Regions from separate parts of the Peribacillus sp. V2I11 genome, predicted to be linked through region 3. Evidence: riboswitches for the same ligand, from Rfam matches in the RefSeq annotation. Region 3 holds a riboswitch; each other region holds the start of a gene.

Region 1 (7,072 bases), 730 kb from region 3:
CCTATCTGAACCTCCTGTTGAATTCGAAGAAGAGGAAAACGAGTTCGCTAGGTTGGAAGGGACATGGATTGGTCCTGAAAAGCAAGAGCTTACACTTGAAAGGGAAGACCTGCTTTGGAATGTGTATTCAGGGTCGAATCTTGAGGAGTGTTTCGAGAGTCCAGTAGAGGCGGAGCGCTACTTATTGGACGAAGGCTTCCGACAAAGCAAGAAGAGGAATATGTAGAATTTTAGGATAATTTGTCGGTTGATTTACTGCGATAATCTTGTTTTTTTAGGATTTCCCATGATATAATATAAGTAATTATTTTTGTTCGGAATAAGTTTGATAGAAGGATTTACTGTAATAGGATTCCTCTTGAAACATTATCCAGAACCAAAAATAGTAATAAAATGGATTTTTCCAAACACAGGAGGAACTATCATGGTACAAGGTAAAGTAAAATGGTTTAACGCAGAAAAAGGTTTCGGTTTCATCGAAGTTGAAGGCCAAGACGATGTATTCGTACATTTCTCAGCTATCCAAGGCGAAGGCTTCAAAACGCTTGAAGAAGGCCAAGAAGTTTCTTTCGAAATCGAGCAAGGCGCTCGTGGACCACAAGCAGCTAACGTTCAAAAATAATTGAACGCATATAAAAAAAGACTCCGATTTTGGAGTCTTTTTATTTTTCATCTTTTTCGGTCATTTCCTTTAATGCTTTGTCCAATTTTTCTTCGATCCGTTTAGAACGATTAAAATGCCCTGACAGGAAAAACACGATGAATATAACGAATACGACAAGCACTAGCATAAAAAGGATAGGCAGGAACTGGGTTATATTTTCAGTCATTGGATATTATCTCCTTTTTTCTTCCATTATACTTCATGCTTACCGCTGCCATGATATAGGGAGCCAAGTTTTTTTAAAAAAATACTGAGAGGGGATATGCAAAAACGCATATCCCCTTTCGGTCAGTTCTGGAATAGCGAGGCGAACTTTTGAAGTCTGGGCAAGTCTGATTCTTGATACATCTGTTCTATCTTCAATGTCACCAATAACTGGCTCTTGGCAAATAACATATCCCGGAAATGATCGACCGCCCCACAAAAATGATTATAGTTGGTTTCACCAGTGCCGAAGACTCCCGTTTTCAGATGAGCAATAGGCAACTGTTCCAATTCTTTATAAAGGGCTGCTGATTTAGCAGGAAGCTCCCCATTGCCCCATGTATAGGTGCCGATAATCAATGCATCGTAATCCGGCAATGTACGTAAATCGAATTCATTCATTCGATATAGTCCAGCTTCAGGTAAAAGGGAAGCAAGGGCTTCAGCAAGCGCTTTTGTATTGCCGCCGGCAGAATGATAGACTATGGCAACTTTACAGCTCATCGAACCCATTGCTGGCATTTACTTGACTGTATGTCCTTGACTTCTGTTCGAAGAAATCGGTTTTGGTAAGGCCGATGGATTCGTCATCGAACGTTTTGATCCATGGCATCGGATTCTCGCCATACTCTTTATACAAATTTTCTAGACCCAGCATACGTAACCGTTTGTTGGCGATATATTCGATGTACTCATTGAATTCTTCCAAATCGAGATCGGCTTTGTTTTGGATATCTTCGAGCATATATTCAGACCATTCCTTTTCGAGTTCGACTGCTTTTTCAATCGTTGTATAGATGAACTTAGTGTTTTCTTCATTATTTAACTCAGGATATTCATACATCAAGATTTGAACGAGCATTCCAATGAAATCGAAATGGACCATTTCATCGCGATGAATATAGGATATCATCGTAGCGGAACCGGTCATTAAATTTTGGCGTCCTAAATTATAATAAAAGGCGAAAGCCAGATAGAAATAAATCCCTTCAAGGTTCGTTGAATGGATCAGTGCCTCGAATAAATGCTGAGGGCTGGGATCATCCACGAACGTTTGATAAGCATCAACGATCGGTTGGTTACGCTTAATCACTTCAGGATGTTCTTTAATGCGGTCGAATAGCTGTTTTTGCTTGCCTACCGGAATCAAGGAAGCAAGGATATAGGAATAAGATTCATTATGGATCGATTCCTGCTGGGCCATGTTGGCCAGGATAGCTTTTGCCGCCGGATCTTTGATGTACCGAAGGATTTCTACTAAAGTGGGCGTTTGAAGACTGTCCATTCCAGCAATCATAGTAAGGATATCGAGAAAAGCGTCCTGGATATCTTCGTCCAATTCGCCCCACTGCTTTTTATCCTGAATCATGTTCACGCTCGAAGGCTTCCAAAAGTTATTGATGAGCTGTGTATAGGTATCATAGAATTTTTCATACTGAATATCGTTCCAAAGGAGGAAGCCTGAAGCTTCTCCTTTGAAAACACCGGTTGCCTTGGTAGGATGCGTTGGTTCCAGCATCCGAATCTTTTTGATATGATTGGTCATTCGTGAAAACTCCTTTAAGAATAGATTAATGGGTTATGATTATCGTTAACTTGAACAGCTTTCGCAGGCATTGTCATATTCCGAAGAAGTCGAACGAACATAATACGTTGATTTCAACCCGCTTTCCCATGCCGTTAAATGGATATCCAAAAGGACCTTCGCTTTGATTGTATTGTGTACATACAGATTAAAGCTGATTGCTTGGTCAATATGGCGTTGGCGGGCTGCATTTTGCCTGATGCTTTCCAGTTGGTCCAAATTAAATCGCGTCTTTTTATAATATTCATACGTATTTGGCGTCAAGCCTGGTGCGGTCACCTTGAATTTGAAGTTTTTCTTTTCTTCGTAAAATTCAATTTCATACAAAGGATCGATTCCATCCGTGGAGTTACCGATTTTAGCGGTCGATGAATTGGGGGCAATGGCCATTAAATATCCATTACGGGTCCCATGTTCCTGCACGTCTGCTTTTAAATCCATCCACTTTTGATCTGTATAGTCACGCAGTTCGAAATAGTCCCCTGTATGCCAATCAGATCCTTCAAAATATGGGTATGATCCTTTTTCCTTGGCTAATTCGTTGGATGCCTTGATTGTTAAGTAAGCGATCTTTTCGTATAAAGCATCTGCATAGTGAACAGCCTCATCGGATTCCCAATAAATATTCTGTGTGGCAAGTAAATGATGCCATCCAAACGTCCCTAAACCAATTGCCCGGTAGCGTTTGTTCGAGATGGATGCTTGTTTGACAGGAAGATTATTCACATCAATGACATTATCCAGCATACGGATCTGAATGGGAATCAATCTTTCCAAAACATCGCTGCCCACCGCTCGGGGCAAGTTAATGGATGAAAGGTTGCAGACAACGAAATCGCCGCTTTTACGAACCACAACAACATCTCCATCTTCTGTTTCATATTCATCCGTGATCGTCGAAGGGCTTAGGTTTTGGGCAATTTCCGTGCAAAGGTTAGAACAATAAATCATACCTTTATGTTTATTGGGATTCTTCCGATTCACTTCATCGCGGTAGAACATATATGGTACGCCTTCTTCCAATTGAGAAATCATGATGCTTTTCATGATGTCCATCGCATTGATTTTTTCAAAGCTATAGTTTGGAAGCGTGCCATTTTCTGCGGCCTCGACAGCAAGTGCATAATGATTCCTGAAGCTACCTTCACCTTTCTTTTCGTCATAAAGATCTTCAAGTGAAAATCCAAGGGTTTGCTTAACGGTATGCGGATCGAAAAGATACCATTCTTTTCTGTCGCGTACAGCCTCCATGAATAAATCAGGGATGCATACACCTGTAAAAATATCATGGGCTTTTAATCTGTCATCCCCGTTTTGTGTCTTCAAATCGAGGAAGCTCATGATATCTTTATGCCAGGCATCCAAGTAAATCGCGATGGCACCTTTACGTTGACCCAATTGATCGACACTTACAGCTGTCTGGTTGAAAAGTCGAATCCAGGGAGTCGTGCCGGAACTGTTTCCAGAGAAACCTCGGATATCAGAACCAAGAGAGCGAATCTTACCAACGTAAAGACCGACACCGCCACCGAATTTAGATACTTTTGCTGCATCGTAGTTAGATAGGTAGATGCCGTCAATGGAATCTTCAATTGCGTCGATAAAGCAAGAGCTTAACTGTCCATGTGTTTTACCTGCATTGGAGAGTGTAGGGGTCGCAACGGTCATATAAAGGTTGGACATGGCCCAGTATGCTTCTTTTATAAGTTGCAGGCGGTGCCCCGTTTTTTCCAATCGCATGATTTCCATCGCGATGATCATGAAGCGTTCTTGTGGCAGTTCGTACACCTTGTCCTTTTTTGGGCGGGCTAGGTAGCGATCGTTTAATAAGTAGAGGCCTATGTAAGAGAATAATTTATCTTTTTCCGGGTCGATTACCGAACCCAATTCCTCAATTTCCGCTTTTGTATATGAAGATAGCAGTTCTGATTTATAAATGGGATAACGCTGACCTTCTGAAAGCTGGGAGAGTTCCGTGATCAGTTCATAGAATGGGCCATAACTCATGACTTCATAACCTCGATTGGCTTGTGCATCCCTATACATTGTATTCAATAGTTCTGCTGCAGCAACAAACGTCCAATCTGGAGCATCGATATCCACACCTTCAAGAGCGAGCTGAATCAGTTTTCTTGATGCCTGTTCTTCGGTTGAGTCACTTTTGCGATCAAGCCATTTTGTAAAACGCTTTTTGAACTTTTCCATATCGAGACGGCCTTCGAATTCCTTCGATAACATCTCAAGCTGGATGGATTTCGTTTCTGTGTCATTTTCGCTAATGGTAAAGTTATATGTTTGAGTCATTAATAATCCTCCTTGTTAACTTCCGCTAAAATAAAAAAAAACCGCCCAATGAATTGAGCGGATCAAACGATAGAATAAAAGGGCCATGAAAAAATAGCCGTTATACTATCGTTTCATCATCTCAATCCCCGAAGAATAAGAAACGTGAAAAATTCAAGGCAGGTCTCCTGACTCATGATCATCCTACTTTGAGTCCTTCCCGTATAGAGAGCTATACAGTGGGTTTCTCATTTCGTCACATTTACAGTTGCGGGGACAGTTCCGGGTTTACACCGGATTCCCTTTTCAGCCATCACTGGCACCTTGGATTATAAAAAATTCTATATATAGTTATTAATATGGTTTATGTAATCAATATCTAGTATTTCTGCTTATATTATAGTAAGCCATATAGGATGATAATTCAACTAATATATTTGAAAAAAACCAGCCCTTATCTATTGACAAAGTGAGGGTAGAAGGTGAAGGAATGAAAGATTTTATTGGGGAATGGGTAATTCAAGCGCTGGTTTTACGGGATTTTGTGTTAAAATAAAGTGTCTAGTAAAGGTGGCTCTCCCTTATTGCTATAAGGGGATTCGCGGAAAAATATTTATGAAAAAGGGGATTAAATCTTGGAAAAAGTATTAGTTTTTGGACATAAAAACCCGGATACAGACACAATCTGTTCAGCAATCGCTTATGCAGATCTGAAAAAGCAGTTAGGTATCAACGCTGAACCAGTTCGTCTGGGTGAAGTGAATGGTGAAACTCAATATGCATTGGACCAATTCAAATTCGAAGCTCCCCGTCTTGTGGAAAAAGTTGCAGGGGAAGCTGATGGCGTAATCCTGGTCGATCATAACGAACGCCAGCAAAGTGCTGAAGATATTGACCAAGTCCGTGTGTTGGAAGTTATCGACCATCACCGTATCGCTAACTTTGAAACAAGCGATCCTTTATATTACCGTGCGGAACCAGTTGGCTGTACGGCAACCATTTTAAATAAAATTTATAAAGAAAACGGCATTGAAGTCCCTAAAGCAATCGCAGGTCTTATGCTGTCTGCCATCATTTCCGATTCCTTATTGTTCAAATCACCGACCTGCACGGAGCAAGACGTTGCAGCAGCAATGGAACTGGCAGCCATTGCGGGAGTCGACGCTGAAACATACGGCTTGGAAATGTTGAAAGCTGGAGCTGACTTGAGCGACAAAACGATTGCCCAGCTTATCACTCTTGATGCAAAGGAATTCCCCATGGGAATGGCTAAAGTGGAGATAGCACAGGTCAATGCTGTAGATCCGAACGAGGTCCTTGCTAAGCAAGCAGAATTGGAAGCGGCTATTGAAGCGGTCATCGCTGTGAAGGAATTGGACTTATTCCTTTTCGTCGTAACGGATATCTTGACTAATGATTCTGTTGCCTTGGCTCTTGGTAAAGCAGCTTATGCAGTAGAAAAAGCTTACGACGTTTCATTAAACAATAACATCGCCGTCTTAGAAGGCGTTGTATCGCGTAAAAAACAAATCGTGCCAGTCTTAACGGACGTATTCAGCAAATAATACAGAAAAAGGGGTGCTCATTAAAAACATGGGCATCCTTTTTCTGTACATGCAAAAAAAGACTCAACCATCCATTAAGGTTGTTTGAGTCTTTTTTCTTAATTCCTATTCTTTTTCATAGGCGATGACAATCAATTCTTTATTGGCTTCCTCGCCGAGTTTGCTTTCAAAGCTTTTCAGTTCATTCAATAAATCCGGTGACAGATTTGCTGCCGTATAATCCTGCTCGGGTGTCATGCTTTTCGCTCCTTTCAAAAGGAAATAATTCATGTTATCTATTTTGTCGGTTTGAAAAGTTTCTATTCAGCAGAATTTTACTTCTTCAAGATATTTTACTTTCTGAGGTGGCGAGTTTTTCAAGCAATAACGAACTTTCGTCATCAAGTCCTTGCACATGGACAGGTATTCCCAGAAGCTGATACTTAAGGACAACCGTATCAACAGCACTGACTGCTGAAGCATCCCAGATTTTAGAATGGGAAAAGTCGATGACAATTGCATCGGCTTTTTCCTTGAAGTCGAACTTCGAAATAAAGTCCTGGACAGAAGCGAAAAATATTTGTCCGCTGATACGATAAATGATTTTCTTAGCCTGGATGTCTTCCGTTTTCTCTACAGCCACTTTAGAAATTTTAGCCGAGAAGAAAATCATGCTCAAGAGCACTCCAGCAAAAACCCCTTTTGATAAATCATGAGTATAAAGGACAATGAGGACCGTCACGATCATCACGGCAGCATCTGACTTTGGAGCTCTAGTGAGCCTCTTTAGGG
Region 2 (7,072 bases), 440 kb from region 3:
TTCCAAAGATAGCGCCAGCTGATAGCAAACATTCTCCCTGGAAATATCATCACGGACAAATGACCAGTTCAAAATCGTAACAGGACCTGTAAGCATTCCCTTAACCGTCTTCTTCGTCAGCGATTGTGCGTACACACTTTCCCTGACTGTCATCGGTTCGATGAAATGGATGTCGCCGTAGATGACTGGTGGTTTCACGCAGCGGGATCCATAGGATTGTACCCAACCCTTTTCTAGAAAAACGAAACCGCCTAACTTATGGCCGAAGTACTCAACCATATCCGTCCGTTCGAATTCCCCGTGAACGAGAACATCCAAACCGATTTCTTCTTGGATTTCGATCCACCTGCCGATTTCTTCGTTAACGAATGTTTCATATTGCGAAGCGGTCCATTCTCCTCTTTTGAATTTCCCGCGTGCTTGTTTAACTTCAAATGTCTGCGGAAAGCTACCGATCGTAGTCGAAGGAAGAAAAGGCAATTTAAAAAATTCCTGTTGTTTTTGGTAACGCTCTTTAAATGGAAGCTGACGGCCGGCGGTCCTGATTTTAACCTTTTCGACATTGGATTGTACAATCCCATGATTCCGTGCATTTGAACTTGCTAACGTTTGAACCGTAAACTTATTAGCGTCGACTTTTTCGGCGATTGCTTCAAAGCCTTGATTATTCCCTTTGACCAAGAGTGTGATTTCCTCAAGTTTCTCATCAGCGAAAGCAAGGGCCTCTTTCACTTCTTTTGAAAGGGCGGTTTCATTACGAACGGTCACTGGGACATGAAGCAGGGAACAAGAGGGCTGAAGCCAAATTTGGTCTTCGGCTACCTTTTTCTTAAGATTCTCGATCAATTGGATTTTTTTCGATAAATCAGATAGCCAAATGTTTTTCCCGTCAATCACACCTGCAGCAAGCACTTTTTCCTTCGGGAAACCGAATGCTTCAAGATTACTTAGATTCCTCCCTTTATCATGTACAAAATCAAGACCGATTCCTTGAACTTGTAATTCGATGACTTCTTGGTAATGTTCCACGGCATCAAAGTATGTTTGTAGCATGATGTTTAGGTTTGGTGCTGCTTCATTCAGTTTTTCATAGAGGTAAGTAACAGTTTGCATATCATCTTTGGAAATGGATGAAACAAGAGAAGGTTCGTCCATTTGAACCCACTTCACGCCTTCTTGCTCCAACTCCCGCAGGATTTGCGTGTATAAAGGAAGCAGGCTCAGGAGGATGCCAGGGATTTCTTGTTTATTGAATCCTTTGGAAAGGGAGATGAAAGTATAAGGTCCGATCAACACGGGCTTCGTTTCAATCCCTAGCTTTTCCTTGGCTTCCCGATATGCTGCAAGTGGCTTATTTTCTGTTAAAGTCAGCTGTGACAGTTTTAATTCAGGGACAATATAGTGATAGTTTGTATTGAACCATTTCGTCATTTCGGAAGCGACTTCATCATTGTTTCCGCGAGCCATTGAATAATAAACGGAAAGGGGAACGCTTCCGGCTTCATAAGCTGAATAACGTTCAGGAACAAGACCGAACATGACGGACATATCCAGCATTTGATCATAGAAAGTGAAGTCGTTGACAGGAATGATATCAATGCCTCGATTCTTCTGTTTTTGTAAGTTGCCTAAACGGATGGCTTTTAGTTGTGCCGTAAATTCTGCTTCATCGATTTTACCGGACCAGTAAGCTTCCAATGTACGTTTCCATTCACGATCTTCCCCGATTCGAGGGTAACCCAAACTACTGCTTTTCAAAATTCCCATCCTCCTACATTCATTTGATTGAACAATAAAAAAAGCATCCCTAACCGTCAAAAGAGATAGTTAGAAATGCTTAAAATAAAGAGGCATGCAGAATGCCCCTTACAATTATAAGGTCCCTAACACCTCCCTATCTCCCGTAGGTTAAAACAGTGTTGTCGAAATAGGCAGGTCTCCTGACTTAGGGAATATCATTAGCGGCGGGCCTTCCCGATCCTTTGATCAGTGGCATATTGGATGGCGCTAACATTCCCATTACAGTGGCGGGACCGTGCCGGAATTACACCGGACTTCCCTTTTAATCCTAATGAAAATTAGGAACCTATTTCCACATATGAAAATTTTGCAAAACCTGCCTTGATAACTGTTTGCAGGTAAAAGATTTATAAAATAAAAACTATTATAAAAATTTAGACAATCGTAACATATCCGACCAAAAGGGTCAACATGGAAAAAAGATTCGGGAAAAGTAACCGTTAAGTGGAAGTGTGGGAATAAGGATGAGGTCTGTTCCTAAAAAAGAATATATTGTTTGGACAGGGAGTATGTATAGAGGGAGTGGCGTTTTGAAATGGGGCGTGGGGGATGACTTTCTACATCTTGATTGCAGGCATCATTTTTTGCATGGTGATGAGCATTCGTACGTTATTTCTTGTTGAGTCGGGAGGAAAGAAATTTTCTCTGGAGGATATGCTGTGGCTTGGCAATTTATATGCGACGATATTAGTTGGATTTGCACTGATTTATTTATTATACGAGCTTCAGAATCATTCGGTGATTCTTGATATGGGCAATCGATTGGATGGCACTTTCTATGAACAGTTGAAGACTTCTTTTTATTTTAGTGCGATGACGATGTTTTCTGTAGGGTATGGAGATATAGCCCCGATTGGCATGGGCAGGATGATAGCTACCATTCAGGCTTTCATTGGGTATACACTTCCGGCAGCTTTCGTGATTCGGACGGTGATCGATCTGGAGCAGAAAGATAGGAGGGATAAATGAAAGTTGTGTTTCTTTCGATTATTGGGTACTCTTACCATAATGAAAGAAATGGAGGGTTCAATATGACTGTTAAAATTGGAGAAAAAGCACCTGATTTCAAACTCCCTGCAAACAATGGTGAAATGGTGTCCCTATCGGATTTTAAGGGGAAAAATATTGTTTTATATTTTTATCCAAAAGACATGACGCCAGGTTGCACGACGGAGGCCTGTGATTTCCGGGACCATAATGAGCAATTCGAGGAATTGAACGCGGTCATCATTGGTATCAGCCCAGATCCAGTGGCACGTCATGAAAAATTCATCGAAAAACATGGATTGCCTTTTCTGCTGCTGGCTGACGAAAATCATGAAGCGGCTGAATCATTTGATGTTTGGCAATTGAAAAAGAACTTCGGCAAGGAGTATATGGGCATTGAACGTTCAACTTTCCTGATTGATAAGGCTGGTAAGGTAGTCAAAGAATGGCGTAAAGTAAAAGTCAAAGGCCACGTCGAAGAAGCGCTTGAAACGCTTCGCGACCTCGAAAAATAAGGGACAGGCAGATGAAGGATGAGCGAATAACGAAGCTTGCAGCCAGGCTGATTCATCATTCGATACAATTACAGCCAAAAGAGAGAATCCTCTTACGGGGGCATATCAACACGAAACCATTATTGAAAGAGCTGATTGATGAAATATATAGAGTGGGTGCTTATCCATATGTAGAACTCGAAGACGATGAGATAAGCCGCCACCTGTTACAAGGGAATGTGAAGGAACAACTTGACACATCTTCGCAATGGGCCTTGAAGAAATATACGGATATCGATGCGGTCATCATCATCACAGGGGAAGAAAACGGTGTGGAAATGACTGATGTTCCCATCGAGAGGCACCGTCTTCAAGGAGAGGCAATGAAATCTCCCACTCTTTTCTATGTAAACAACCGACGTTGGGTCTTACTTAATTATCCCACCAACGCATCCGCACATAAAGCCGGCATGACCTTCGATAGGTACCAAGACTTCCTTTTGAACGTATGCACCATGGATTACGGGAAAATGGATGCGTCCTTGAAACCGTTAAAACATTTGATGGAACGAACTGACAAAGTCAGGATCGTTTCACCAGGGACAGATTTGGCCTTTTCCATCAAAGGTATGCCTGCCGTCATATGTGCCGGAAAAAAGAATTTACCGGATGGGGAAGTGTTTACGGCACCCATAAAAGATAGTCTCAATGGAAGGATATCATTTAACACACCCACAACCTATGAAGGAATCACCTTTAGTGACATAGAATTAAACTTTAAAAAGGGAAAAATCATTAAAGCGACATCCAATCGTGACTCTGAAATGAACCAAATTCTTAATATTGATGAAGGGTCCCGGTTTATCGGGGAGTTCGCAATTGGAATCAATCCATACATATTGGAACCTATGGACGATATCTTGTTCGATGAGAAAATAAGCGGGAGTCTGCACTTGGCTCTTGGACTTGCCTATGAAGAAGCGGATAATGGAAACCGTTCATCGATACATTGGGATATGGTCTTGATCCAGCGTCCGGAATATGGTGGTGGTGACATCTATTTTGACGACGTCCTGATCAGAAGGGATGGCGTTTTCATTTTGCCGGAATTACATGCATTAAACCCAAATTCTTTAAAATAAAGCCTTTTTTAATAAGGGTAAGGCTTTTGTCCAACTCAAAAAGGGGACACCTGAATATGCTTTATTAAGGGAATACCTCCTCAGAGAAAGTTGCGCGGGACACATAGAGCCCGTGTTTTTTTATGTTAATTAAAAGGGGAAGATAAACATGTTAATACTTTCAACTGTCATTCCGAATGAAGGCATCCAAACGAGGATGATGGAAGTTTTTCCTGAATTGAACTTCATTTATCAAAAAGGATGGACGGATGGTCCGCTTCGTGAAGCGGAAATCTTAATTACATATGGTGAAGACTTAACTGAAGAAATCATTGGGAAAGCGGCGAACTTGAAATGGATCATGGTCATGAGTGCAGGGATGGAATTAATGCCATTTAAAGCCATTGAGAAACGTGGCATTCTGGTGACCAACGCAAGAGGCATTCATAAAATCCCAATGGCCGAGTATACGATAGGGATGCTTTTGCAATATGAAAAGAAATTGAAACTGCTTATGAAGAATGAAAAGGAAGAACTTTGGGATAGAAAGATTGAAGTAGGGGAATTGAATGGCAAGTCCATGCTCGTTATTGGTGTCGGGGCAATTGGAGGTGAAGTGGCTCGTCTTGGGAAAGCCTTTGGGATGACGACGATGGGAGTGAACCGGAGCGGGAAACCAGTGGAATCCATCGATCACCTTTATTCCATGGATAATTTATTGGAAGCCATACCGGGAGCCGATTATATCGTATCAGTCCTGCCAAGTATGGATGAAACGAAGGGGCTACTGCAAAAAGAACACTTTAAAGCAATGAAAGAATCTGCAGTATTCGTGAATATTGGCCGCGGCGACCTGATTAACGATGAAGTGTTGATCGAAGCCCTGGATGCCGGGGAATTGTCTCATGCCATCTTGGATGTATTTGATCCGGAACCTTTAGGAAAAGGGCATCCGTTTTGGAGGATGGAGAATGTTACAGTCACACCGCATCTATCAAGTAAAAGCGGAGAATATTTACCAAGAACCTTTGACATATTCGAAAAAAACATGCGTGAATACATGAAAGCTGGAAAAGACTTCACCAACGTAATCGACTTATCTAGGGGATACTAAACTCAATGCAAAAATGGGAAAGATTCAATGTATTCATGAATAAACTAAAAAAGAATGGTTAAGCCATTGAATTATTGACAAATTCAACGCATAAAAGGTACACTATTTATAAATATTATAATTTAAGAATTCATACTTAATAAGAAAAAGAGGTGGATGACGGTGTCTGAAGTTCAGTTAAAAGAAGCGTTGGATTCCTTAAAAGATACCGGTGTAAGAATAACTCCTCAACGCCATGCGATACTTGAGTATTTGATAAGCTCCATGTCCCACCCTACCGCTGATGATATATATAAAGCGCTGGAAGGCAAGTTTCCGAATATGAGTGTGGCAACGGTTTATAACAACCTGCGTGTTTTCCGTGAGGTAGGTTTGGTAAAAGAGCTTACGTATGGTGATTCTTCAGCAAGGTTTGATTTCGTGACGACGAATCATTATCATGTAATTTGCCAAACTTGCGGGAAAATTGTGGATTTCGATTATCCTGCATTGGATGAAGTCGAGCATTTCGCAGCACAAGTCACCGGTTTCAATGTTAGTCACCATCGGATGGAAATCTATGGCGACTGCACGGATTGTGCGAAAAAAGAATCGCATTAAAAAAAGTTCCTCCACTTGGTTGGAACTTTTTTTCATGTTATAAAGAAATGATACAATTGTTAAAGACTTCTTGAAAGGGAATTCAGCTAGCCGAATTCTCTAGTCATGCAGGCTTTTCCGGTTATATTTTTCGTTGAATTCTTCGCCTTCCAACTTTTTGTCAAGTGTCAATGGTTCTTCACAATGCATGCAAATATCTACACGCCCTAGTATTTTTGTGGGTTTGCCGCAGTTAGGGCAGACAACCTGGATCGATTTAGTAGAAAGCATTCCAATCCAAAAATAAACCCCGGTGCTTGCGATTATGAATAAAAGGCCCAGCCCCATAAAAATCGTCATGACAACAGGATGCGTTTTGAAGAAAAGCCCAAGGTACATTACGATAAAGCCAATGAAAATCAAACTCAAAGCAAAAGTACGTATTTTATTGATTTTGCTAGAATATTTAGCCATGGATTGTCCCTCCTAAAATATAACTTTAACTATAACATAAACAATGGATGGAACAAAAAAGAAATAAAGGATACATATTACTTTTGAATTGAATTGGTTTGGGTAAGGGAAATAAGCAGGAAATTGAAGAGTTTTGTCGAAAGTCTAAAAAAAAGGTTTTGGAGGAATTGATGATGGAAGATATCCTTCGCCCGATTTATCAAGAGCGAGCAAGTTTAAAATCTACACTTGGAATCTTGTTAATAGAAAAAAGAGATGATAATAGCCCGATTACCGATACATTTGACTACATTCTTTTTGTAATTGCAGACGAAGCCGAAGAGGCCGTGTTTTTAAAACATTACACTTACCAGGATAAAAAGGCAGCCTTGCATATCGTAAAGGAAGACCAGTTAAAAGAATGGCTCCTATTAGGGACGAACCGCAAAGTGGTTGACTGGATATATAACGGGAAGGTCCTTTTTGATCGGAATGAATATTTGGACCGTTTGAAAACCGAAATC
Region 3 (6,123 bases):
TCTCATTAAGCTTTCCCAACCCTTTTGAAAGTGTTTCCATTCGCCATCTTCCACGTCTCCACGATATATCATTAACTCGTATCCAGCCGTCAATTCACTCATCTCATCTGTATCGTACACTGCATCCACATAGGCGGCGTACTCCCTTAAAGTTTGCCCCTCCGGACGAACTAAACCAGCTCGTTTTAATTGTTTCAATAATATTAAATAGGCTGTCGAGAAATGTGCACCGGTTTTCTTTCTATAACGAAGAATCTGCAGATGAGGAATCCACTTCCTTCTGAAGAAATAACCAATAGAAGCGAGAATCAATACACCTGACAGTGTGATGACAGACCATTTTAAGAACCATTCCATGTTCCCAATACCAGGTTTCATGGATGATCGAGTTTCCCTATCGGGTGTATCCTGGCGTTCCCTGGTCTCTTTCTTTGTTTGCTCTTCATTAGTTGGGGTTTCTTCAGGGTTCTTGATCACTTCCTGCTTCAATTTCGAATCGTAAAATTCAACTTCCCCATTGAAACCCTTTGTCGGCTCGAAGGGAACCCAGCCTATCCCTGAAAAATAAACTTCGACCCAGGAATGTGCATTATTATTGGTCACCTTATAAACGGATTCACCATCAAGGATTGATTTTTCCCCTTCCGTATAGCCCTTTACCCACCTTGCAGGTATATTGGCGGCTCTTAGTAAAACGACCATTGCACTTGAAAAATTATCGCAATACCCTATCTGTGTCTCGAATAAAAATTGATCGACATAATCTTGATTGCCCTCCGGATACGGAATATCGTCCTTAGAATAAATGAATTCAGGACCTTTAAAATAATCCTCTATGGTTTTTGCTTTATCGTACCAATTCGTTTCATTCCTTGTAAGCCGGGATGCCAATTCATATATTCGGTTTGGCAATCCCTCTGGAAGCTGCGTGTTTTTTCCCATTAATAAATCCATCGATTCGTCGGGTTCCGTTACCTTCCTTAACTCAGCTATATCAAAACTTGGCATATCATAAACCAGCTCATACTCTTTCATGGACAGTGGTTCGCCATTACCCTGTTCAGAAATAACTTTGTCCATACCCTGATAATATTTGAAATCCATCCCGTTTTTGCCCTCAATCTTTTTTAAATACCCGGACTGCGGATGAAGGATATGGGAATATGATTCCGTCACGGACACTTTTGCCGTCATTTCTTCTGTCCTCACCACTTCAGGAACGTCGTAAATATCTAAAGATGCCATATCCTGCCCGTTGGAAAAAGTGTGAAAGTCCATTTCCAGTATGGAAACCCACCCTTTACCGGTATAAATATCCTTGTTCTCGACTTTCCAGTAATGTCCTGCAGGAGCATTATTATAAAAAACGATGGAATTATCCGGCTCTATCGAACCGCCAAGATCCGAATCGTCTTCATCATATCCGACACTTTTACGCTTCGAACCACCGTCTTCTTTCCCCGCTTTATCAGAATAAGAAGTAATATAAGGCACCGGATCCGGCCACTGCGGAGAGAGCTTTGGGGCAGCGAAACCAACAAGGACACTTACCAATATCATGCCGGTCAGCATCAAGATCCACTTATTGATGGAAGCCATCGGAAACTTAATCCTCTCCTGTATCGTTAGTCGCAGCAGGGACAGCAGGCCTAGCATCAAGAACCCGATGATGATGATTCTAATCATTGCCTTGTCCCCCACATAAGGAGTGAATGTGTCAAGTACAGATATAAAAATCACCGTTAACATAAAAAAGAAAAAGATGCTTTGCCTCACCATCACCCAGTAATGGATCAAATATGTTACAAGCCAAAGAAGGACAAAAAATAGAAACGTTCGAAATGGATTTTTGATCAACTCCCAATTTCCATCATATATAAAACCAAGATTGCCCTTAAAATCCGCTAGGAATCCTTTCAGCCATGACAATTGAAATAAAGCGTCTTTTGAATGGAGGAACTGTAATGAAATCATTATATAAGCGCTAATGAGAATAAATCGGATTGACCAATGTATGCGGAAATAATGCAGTAGTAGGGAATAGAGCAAAAATAAGATAAAAATGATGATATTACCTGTATCGGTGAGTTTATCGACAGGCCTTAACCATTCAGTAATCAACAACAGACCAAATACATGCATGAGGACGTGCATGAATTTTTCCAATTTTTCGGTAGTGACATTCATTTTGCCATCACCTCTGATCTGTCAGACTTTAGTTGGCCATATTCAAAAAAGCTGACCTTTATCCCCCTTGAAACAGCTATAGAACTTGACAACCTTTCCTGATCAGTAAGATCTGCCTGTTTCTTCACACATACCATTAATCCCTGATTAGGCCGGAAAGCACTCAATATGTCCACCTTTTCTAAGGTTAAGTCTGAAACGATGAATATCACAGCAGCATTTGCCGGAAGAATTCCCTTCCTGACATTTTCGTTCAATGCGTTTACAACACTTGGCTCTTCTTTAACAAGTCGGTAAAGAATCTTTCGTTTCTGGTTATTGCCTGCCGCTGCCGGTATGATTAATCTCGATCCCATACTCGCATACCCAATTTCCATGCCTTTCTTTAACATGGCGTGTGCAATGGAAGCCGCCATTACAATGGATTCTTCGAATAAATCCGACGGCTTATCATCAAGCATGATGAATACATCCCGGTTTTTCTGCACTTCGAATTCCTTCGTCATGATTTCACTCGTTCTAGCAGTCGCCTTCCAGTTAATCCATGACAACTGATCGCCTGGCTGATATTCCCTTACCCCCGAGACCACTGAATGCTCCCGTTGTGTTTTCTTTGTTGAAACCACTGCCCCCTGATTGAACACTCGATCAAGATCACTGTAGGCAAGCTCATGATAACGAGGAAAAACAGTTATTTTCAAAGGTGAACTATATATCGCTTCCTTTTCGACTAGCCCGAAAAAGTCCCCAATCCAAAAGCGGATCGATTGAAACGAATGCTCTCCGCGCTGCAAGTTTTCCAAGGTATATGACATGCTGAAGGTACGCTTGAATCCCGGAAAGATAATTATTTTCCTTTGGAATCCCCTATCTTCCATCTCCTGAGGCAATTCCTCCTCTACCACCATAAATAATAGGGGGAGCCGGTTTTTACGGGTAAACGTCAATGCTATCTCAACAGATTCGCCGGCCTGGCATTCCCTTTTATTGACCTTTCTCTCAACGGTAAAATCATGCAGCGGATAAAACAGCAGGATCGAAGCGTACACTGAAAACGGCAAAAATGAATAAAAAATGAACCAACTGACAAAACCGCCTTGAAACATTGCATAGCAAAAGGAAACGGTCATGAGTAATACAAGTCCGATCACACTCATATTTCCCCTTAAAATGTGGATGAATTTGCGCATTAGGTCACAGCCCGCTTCACAGGCACTTGTGTTGTCGCGACAATTTCATGTATCACCATTCCAGCATCGAAGCCATCATAATTCGCTTCAGGTTTCAAAATAAGCCGGTGGGAAAATACGAATGGAACTAAATATTGAACATCGTCCGGCAGAACATAGTCCCTGCCCTGGATCAGCGCGTAAGCTTGGGCTGCCTTCATCAATGCTATCGACCCACGCGGGCTTACCCCTAAATAGACCCCTTCATGTGTACGTGTTTGATTCGCCAATTCAACAATATATCGTTTTATTGTGTCATCCACTATCACCGCTTTTACCTCAGCCTGTAATTCTATCAATTCATCCAAGGTGATGACGGATTCCAGCTCCTCAAGCGGTGCCGTGTATTGAGCCCTTTGAAGAACCTCTATCTCTTCTTCCACACCTGGATAACCCATTTTCATTTTTAATAGGAATCTATCCAATTGAGCCTCCGGAAGCGGATATGTTCCCTCGTACTCGATCGGGTTTTGTGTCGCCATTACGAAGAAGGGCTTCTCCAATCCTCTTGTGACACCATCAATCGTCACACTTGCCTCTTCCATGGCCTCAAGCAATGCAGACTGAGTTTTCGGTGAGGTTCGGTTAATTTCATCAGCTAAAATAATATGTCCCATTATCGGACCTGGCCTAAAAATGAATTCTTGTTCCTTAGGATTGAAGATCGAAACACCAGTAACATCAGAAGGAAGTAAATCAGGTGTGAATTGAATTCGCTTAAAGCTTGCACCTATTGATTTTGCCAGTGCCCTTACCATGACTGTCTTTCCCACACCAGGAACATCCTCCAATAAGACATGTCCACCGGAAAGGAGTGCCACGATGCTTAGTTCTGCTATATCCCGTTTTCCGATAATCACCTTTTCGATATTACCCAGAACCATTTCCAGTTTTTGATTGACCTGCTTATAAATCATTCTCTACCTCCCGAGATTCACGGATTCACATTATCACTATTATTTCATATGTTTTCTATATCACGCATTTTACATTAAGCTCCAATTAAACCTTACATTGTAAGTTTACTAGATATTCGGTAAACCATAAACGAATTTGTCTAAAAATATTAATGCGGCTTAATGAAAAGGGTACGGTAAACTGTTGCTAAGTGAATATGAACCTTGCAGAGAAAAGGTGCTGCCTTGTCAGCTTAATAGGGAATTCGGTTTAAAACCGAAGCTGTTTCCGCAACTGTAAGTGCTAATGAAATAAGATGCATACCACTATTTGAGGATGTAATCGACCCCGATTACAGTCCATTTAACCCAAATGGGAAGGTTCTTAGAGTAAAATGACGCACAAGCCAGGAGACCTGCCTTCCTTCATCGTATTATGCTCTTCGGAAGATAGGAGATTGTACGGCTCTCCCATCTTTTTTCTACTACAGATACATAGATGCCCGAAGCCGACCAAACCTCTTGGTCGGCTATTTGTTTTGCCGGGATAAGCAATACGGAGGACATTCACCCAATACGTAAAAGGAGGAAGAGTTATGGCAAAGAAAGACTTTCGTTTTTTATGCTACCCATACATGCGTGAGTCCGTATCAACCGTCGATTTTGAAATCCGCACAGACTCATTGACGACACAAATCGGCATGGCCGCCTCGCTTACTGAGGATGTCCCCGAAGTGTACCGTGACTTAATGGAACTGTTGCCCATGGCTTACCATTTAAATGGTTCAGTTCGCAGGAAATTAGCCATTACCGGCGATGATCTCGACCGTTTAAGTGCAATCTACGACCGGTATGTCGCCTTGTGAAAGATCGAATCGAAACATTCGTCCTTCCCACAAGGCTCAACCGCAGCATGTACTTTGCATACTTGCCGAAGTGAAGCCAAAAAGTCCGTGCGTGCTTTACACAAGTTAAGTCTGGAGAGGGGAATTCCAGGAATTCTTTTTGATTACGCCCACTTGCTTGCAAATGTATTATTCGTGATGGCAGTCTACGTCAATAAGCAACAGGGGATCGAGGAGATTCCCATTATAAGAAAATCATACCCAACCAAACCCATGAAAACGAAAACGGAGGAATAAATAATGAAGAAAATCCTACGATTCAGTTGGATTTCCATGCTGATGCTTACCCTTTTCCTTACCGGATGCGGAGTGAACGATGATCAAGCCGCAACGTATAATAAAGATACTGAAAAGGCCGAAGAAATCAAAGACTATACCGTTACGGATGATACTGGAAAGAAAATGAAATTCAAGAAAACCCCGAAAAAGTCGTTTCACTTCAGCCAAGCAATACGGAAATTTTATTTGCCCTTGAACAGGGTGATAAAGTCGTTGGCGTGACAGACTTCGATAATTACCCAGAGGAAGCAAAGAATATCGAACATGTTTCAGACTCTGTTAATATTAATGCAGAAAAAATCATTGCCTTGAAACCTGATGCCATCATAGCTTATACCATTGGTGATGAAGCGACACTGAAACTACTCGAAGATGCTGGCATCCCTGTGTTCATTATTAAATCTGCGGCAAATTCCGATGATGTATACGGTGATATCAGGCAGATTGCTAAAGTGATGGGTGTTGCCAAAAAAGGGGATGAATTAGTGAAAGATATCAAATCCCTAATTACAAGTGTCGAAGAAAAAGTGGAAACTTTAGATGAAAAGGAACAAACATACTTTGAAGTTAGCCCTGCTCCGGAAATCTATATAACAGGAGCGGAAACATTCCAACAAGAAATCCGGA

The links. Region 3 has a riboswitch for cobalamin ahead of QFZ73_RS28905 (hypothetical protein). Riboswitches for the same ligand answer to the same signal wherever they lie in the genome.
Region 1: it holds a riboswitch for cobalamin, as region 3 does, so the genes downstream of both, QFZ73_RS05835 (ribonucleoside-diphosphate reductase subunit alpha) here and QFZ73_RS28905 (hypothetical protein) in region 3, are expected to answer to the same signal.
Region 2: it holds a riboswitch for cobalamin, as region 3 does, so the genes downstream of both, metE (5-methyltetrahydropteroyltriglutamate--homocysteine S-methyltransferase) here and QFZ73_RS28905 (hypothetical protein) in region 3, are expected to answer to the same signal.

Annotation. Positions count from the first base shown of each region.
Region 1 is NZ_JAUSYW010000001.1:1,197,990-1,205,061, reverse strand. Features, by position in the region: gene QFZ73_RS05860 (hypothetical protein) at 1-226, shown strand, start outside; gene QFZ73_RS05855 (cold-shock protein) at 425-622, shown strand; gene QFZ73_RS05850 (hypothetical protein) at 663-830, opposite strand; gene QFZ73_RS05845 (flavodoxin domain-containing protein) at 953-1,390, opposite strand; gene QFZ73_RS05840 (ribonucleotide-diphosphate reductase subunit beta) at 1,362-2,414, opposite strand; gene QFZ73_RS05835 (ribonucleoside-diphosphate reductase subunit alpha) at 2,460-4,757, opposite strand; cobalamin riboswitch at 4,898-5,078, opposite strand; gene QFZ73_RS05830 (manganese-dependent inorganic pyrophosphatase) at 5,372-6,301, shown strand; gene QFZ73_RS05825 (hypothetical protein) at 6,407-6,538, opposite strand; gene QFZ73_RS05820 (SulP family inorganic anion transporter) at 6,624-7,072, opposite strand, start outside.
Region 2 is NZ_JAUSYW010000001.1:1,488,496-1,495,567, reverse strand. Features, by position in the region: gene metE (5-methyltetrahydropteroyltriglutamate--homocysteine S-methyltransferase) at 1-1,767, opposite strand, end outside; cobalamin riboswitch at 1,914-2,105, opposite strand; gene QFZ73_RS07265 (potassium channel family protein) at 2,350-2,769, shown strand; gene bcp (thioredoxin-dependent thiol peroxidase) at 2,832-3,302, shown strand; gene QFZ73_RS07255 (aminopeptidase) at 3,314-4,423, shown strand; gene QFZ73_RS07250 (D-2-hydroxyacid dehydrogenase) at 4,572-5,516, shown strand; gene perR (peroxide-responsive transcriptional repressor PerR) at 5,673-6,116, shown strand; gene QFZ73_RS07240 (YgzB family protein) at 6,216-6,569, opposite strand; gene QFZ73_RS07235 (nucleotidyltransferase-like protein) at 6,743-7,072, shown strand, end outside.
Region 3 is NZ_JAUSYW010000001.1:1,924,333-1,930,455, forward strand. Features, by position in the region: gene QFZ73_RS09195 (DUF4129 domain-containing transglutaminase family protein) at 1-2,187, opposite strand, end outside; gene QFZ73_RS09200 (DUF58 domain-containing protein) at 2,184-3,338, opposite strand; gene QFZ73_RS09205 (AAA family ATPase) at 3,377-4,333, opposite strand; cobalamin riboswitch at 4,532-4,750, shown strand; partial or broken gene QFZ73_RS28905 (hypothetical protein) at 4,909-5,454, shown strand; partial or broken gene QFZ73_RS29145 (ABC transporter substrate-binding protein) at 5,458-6,123, shown strand, end outside.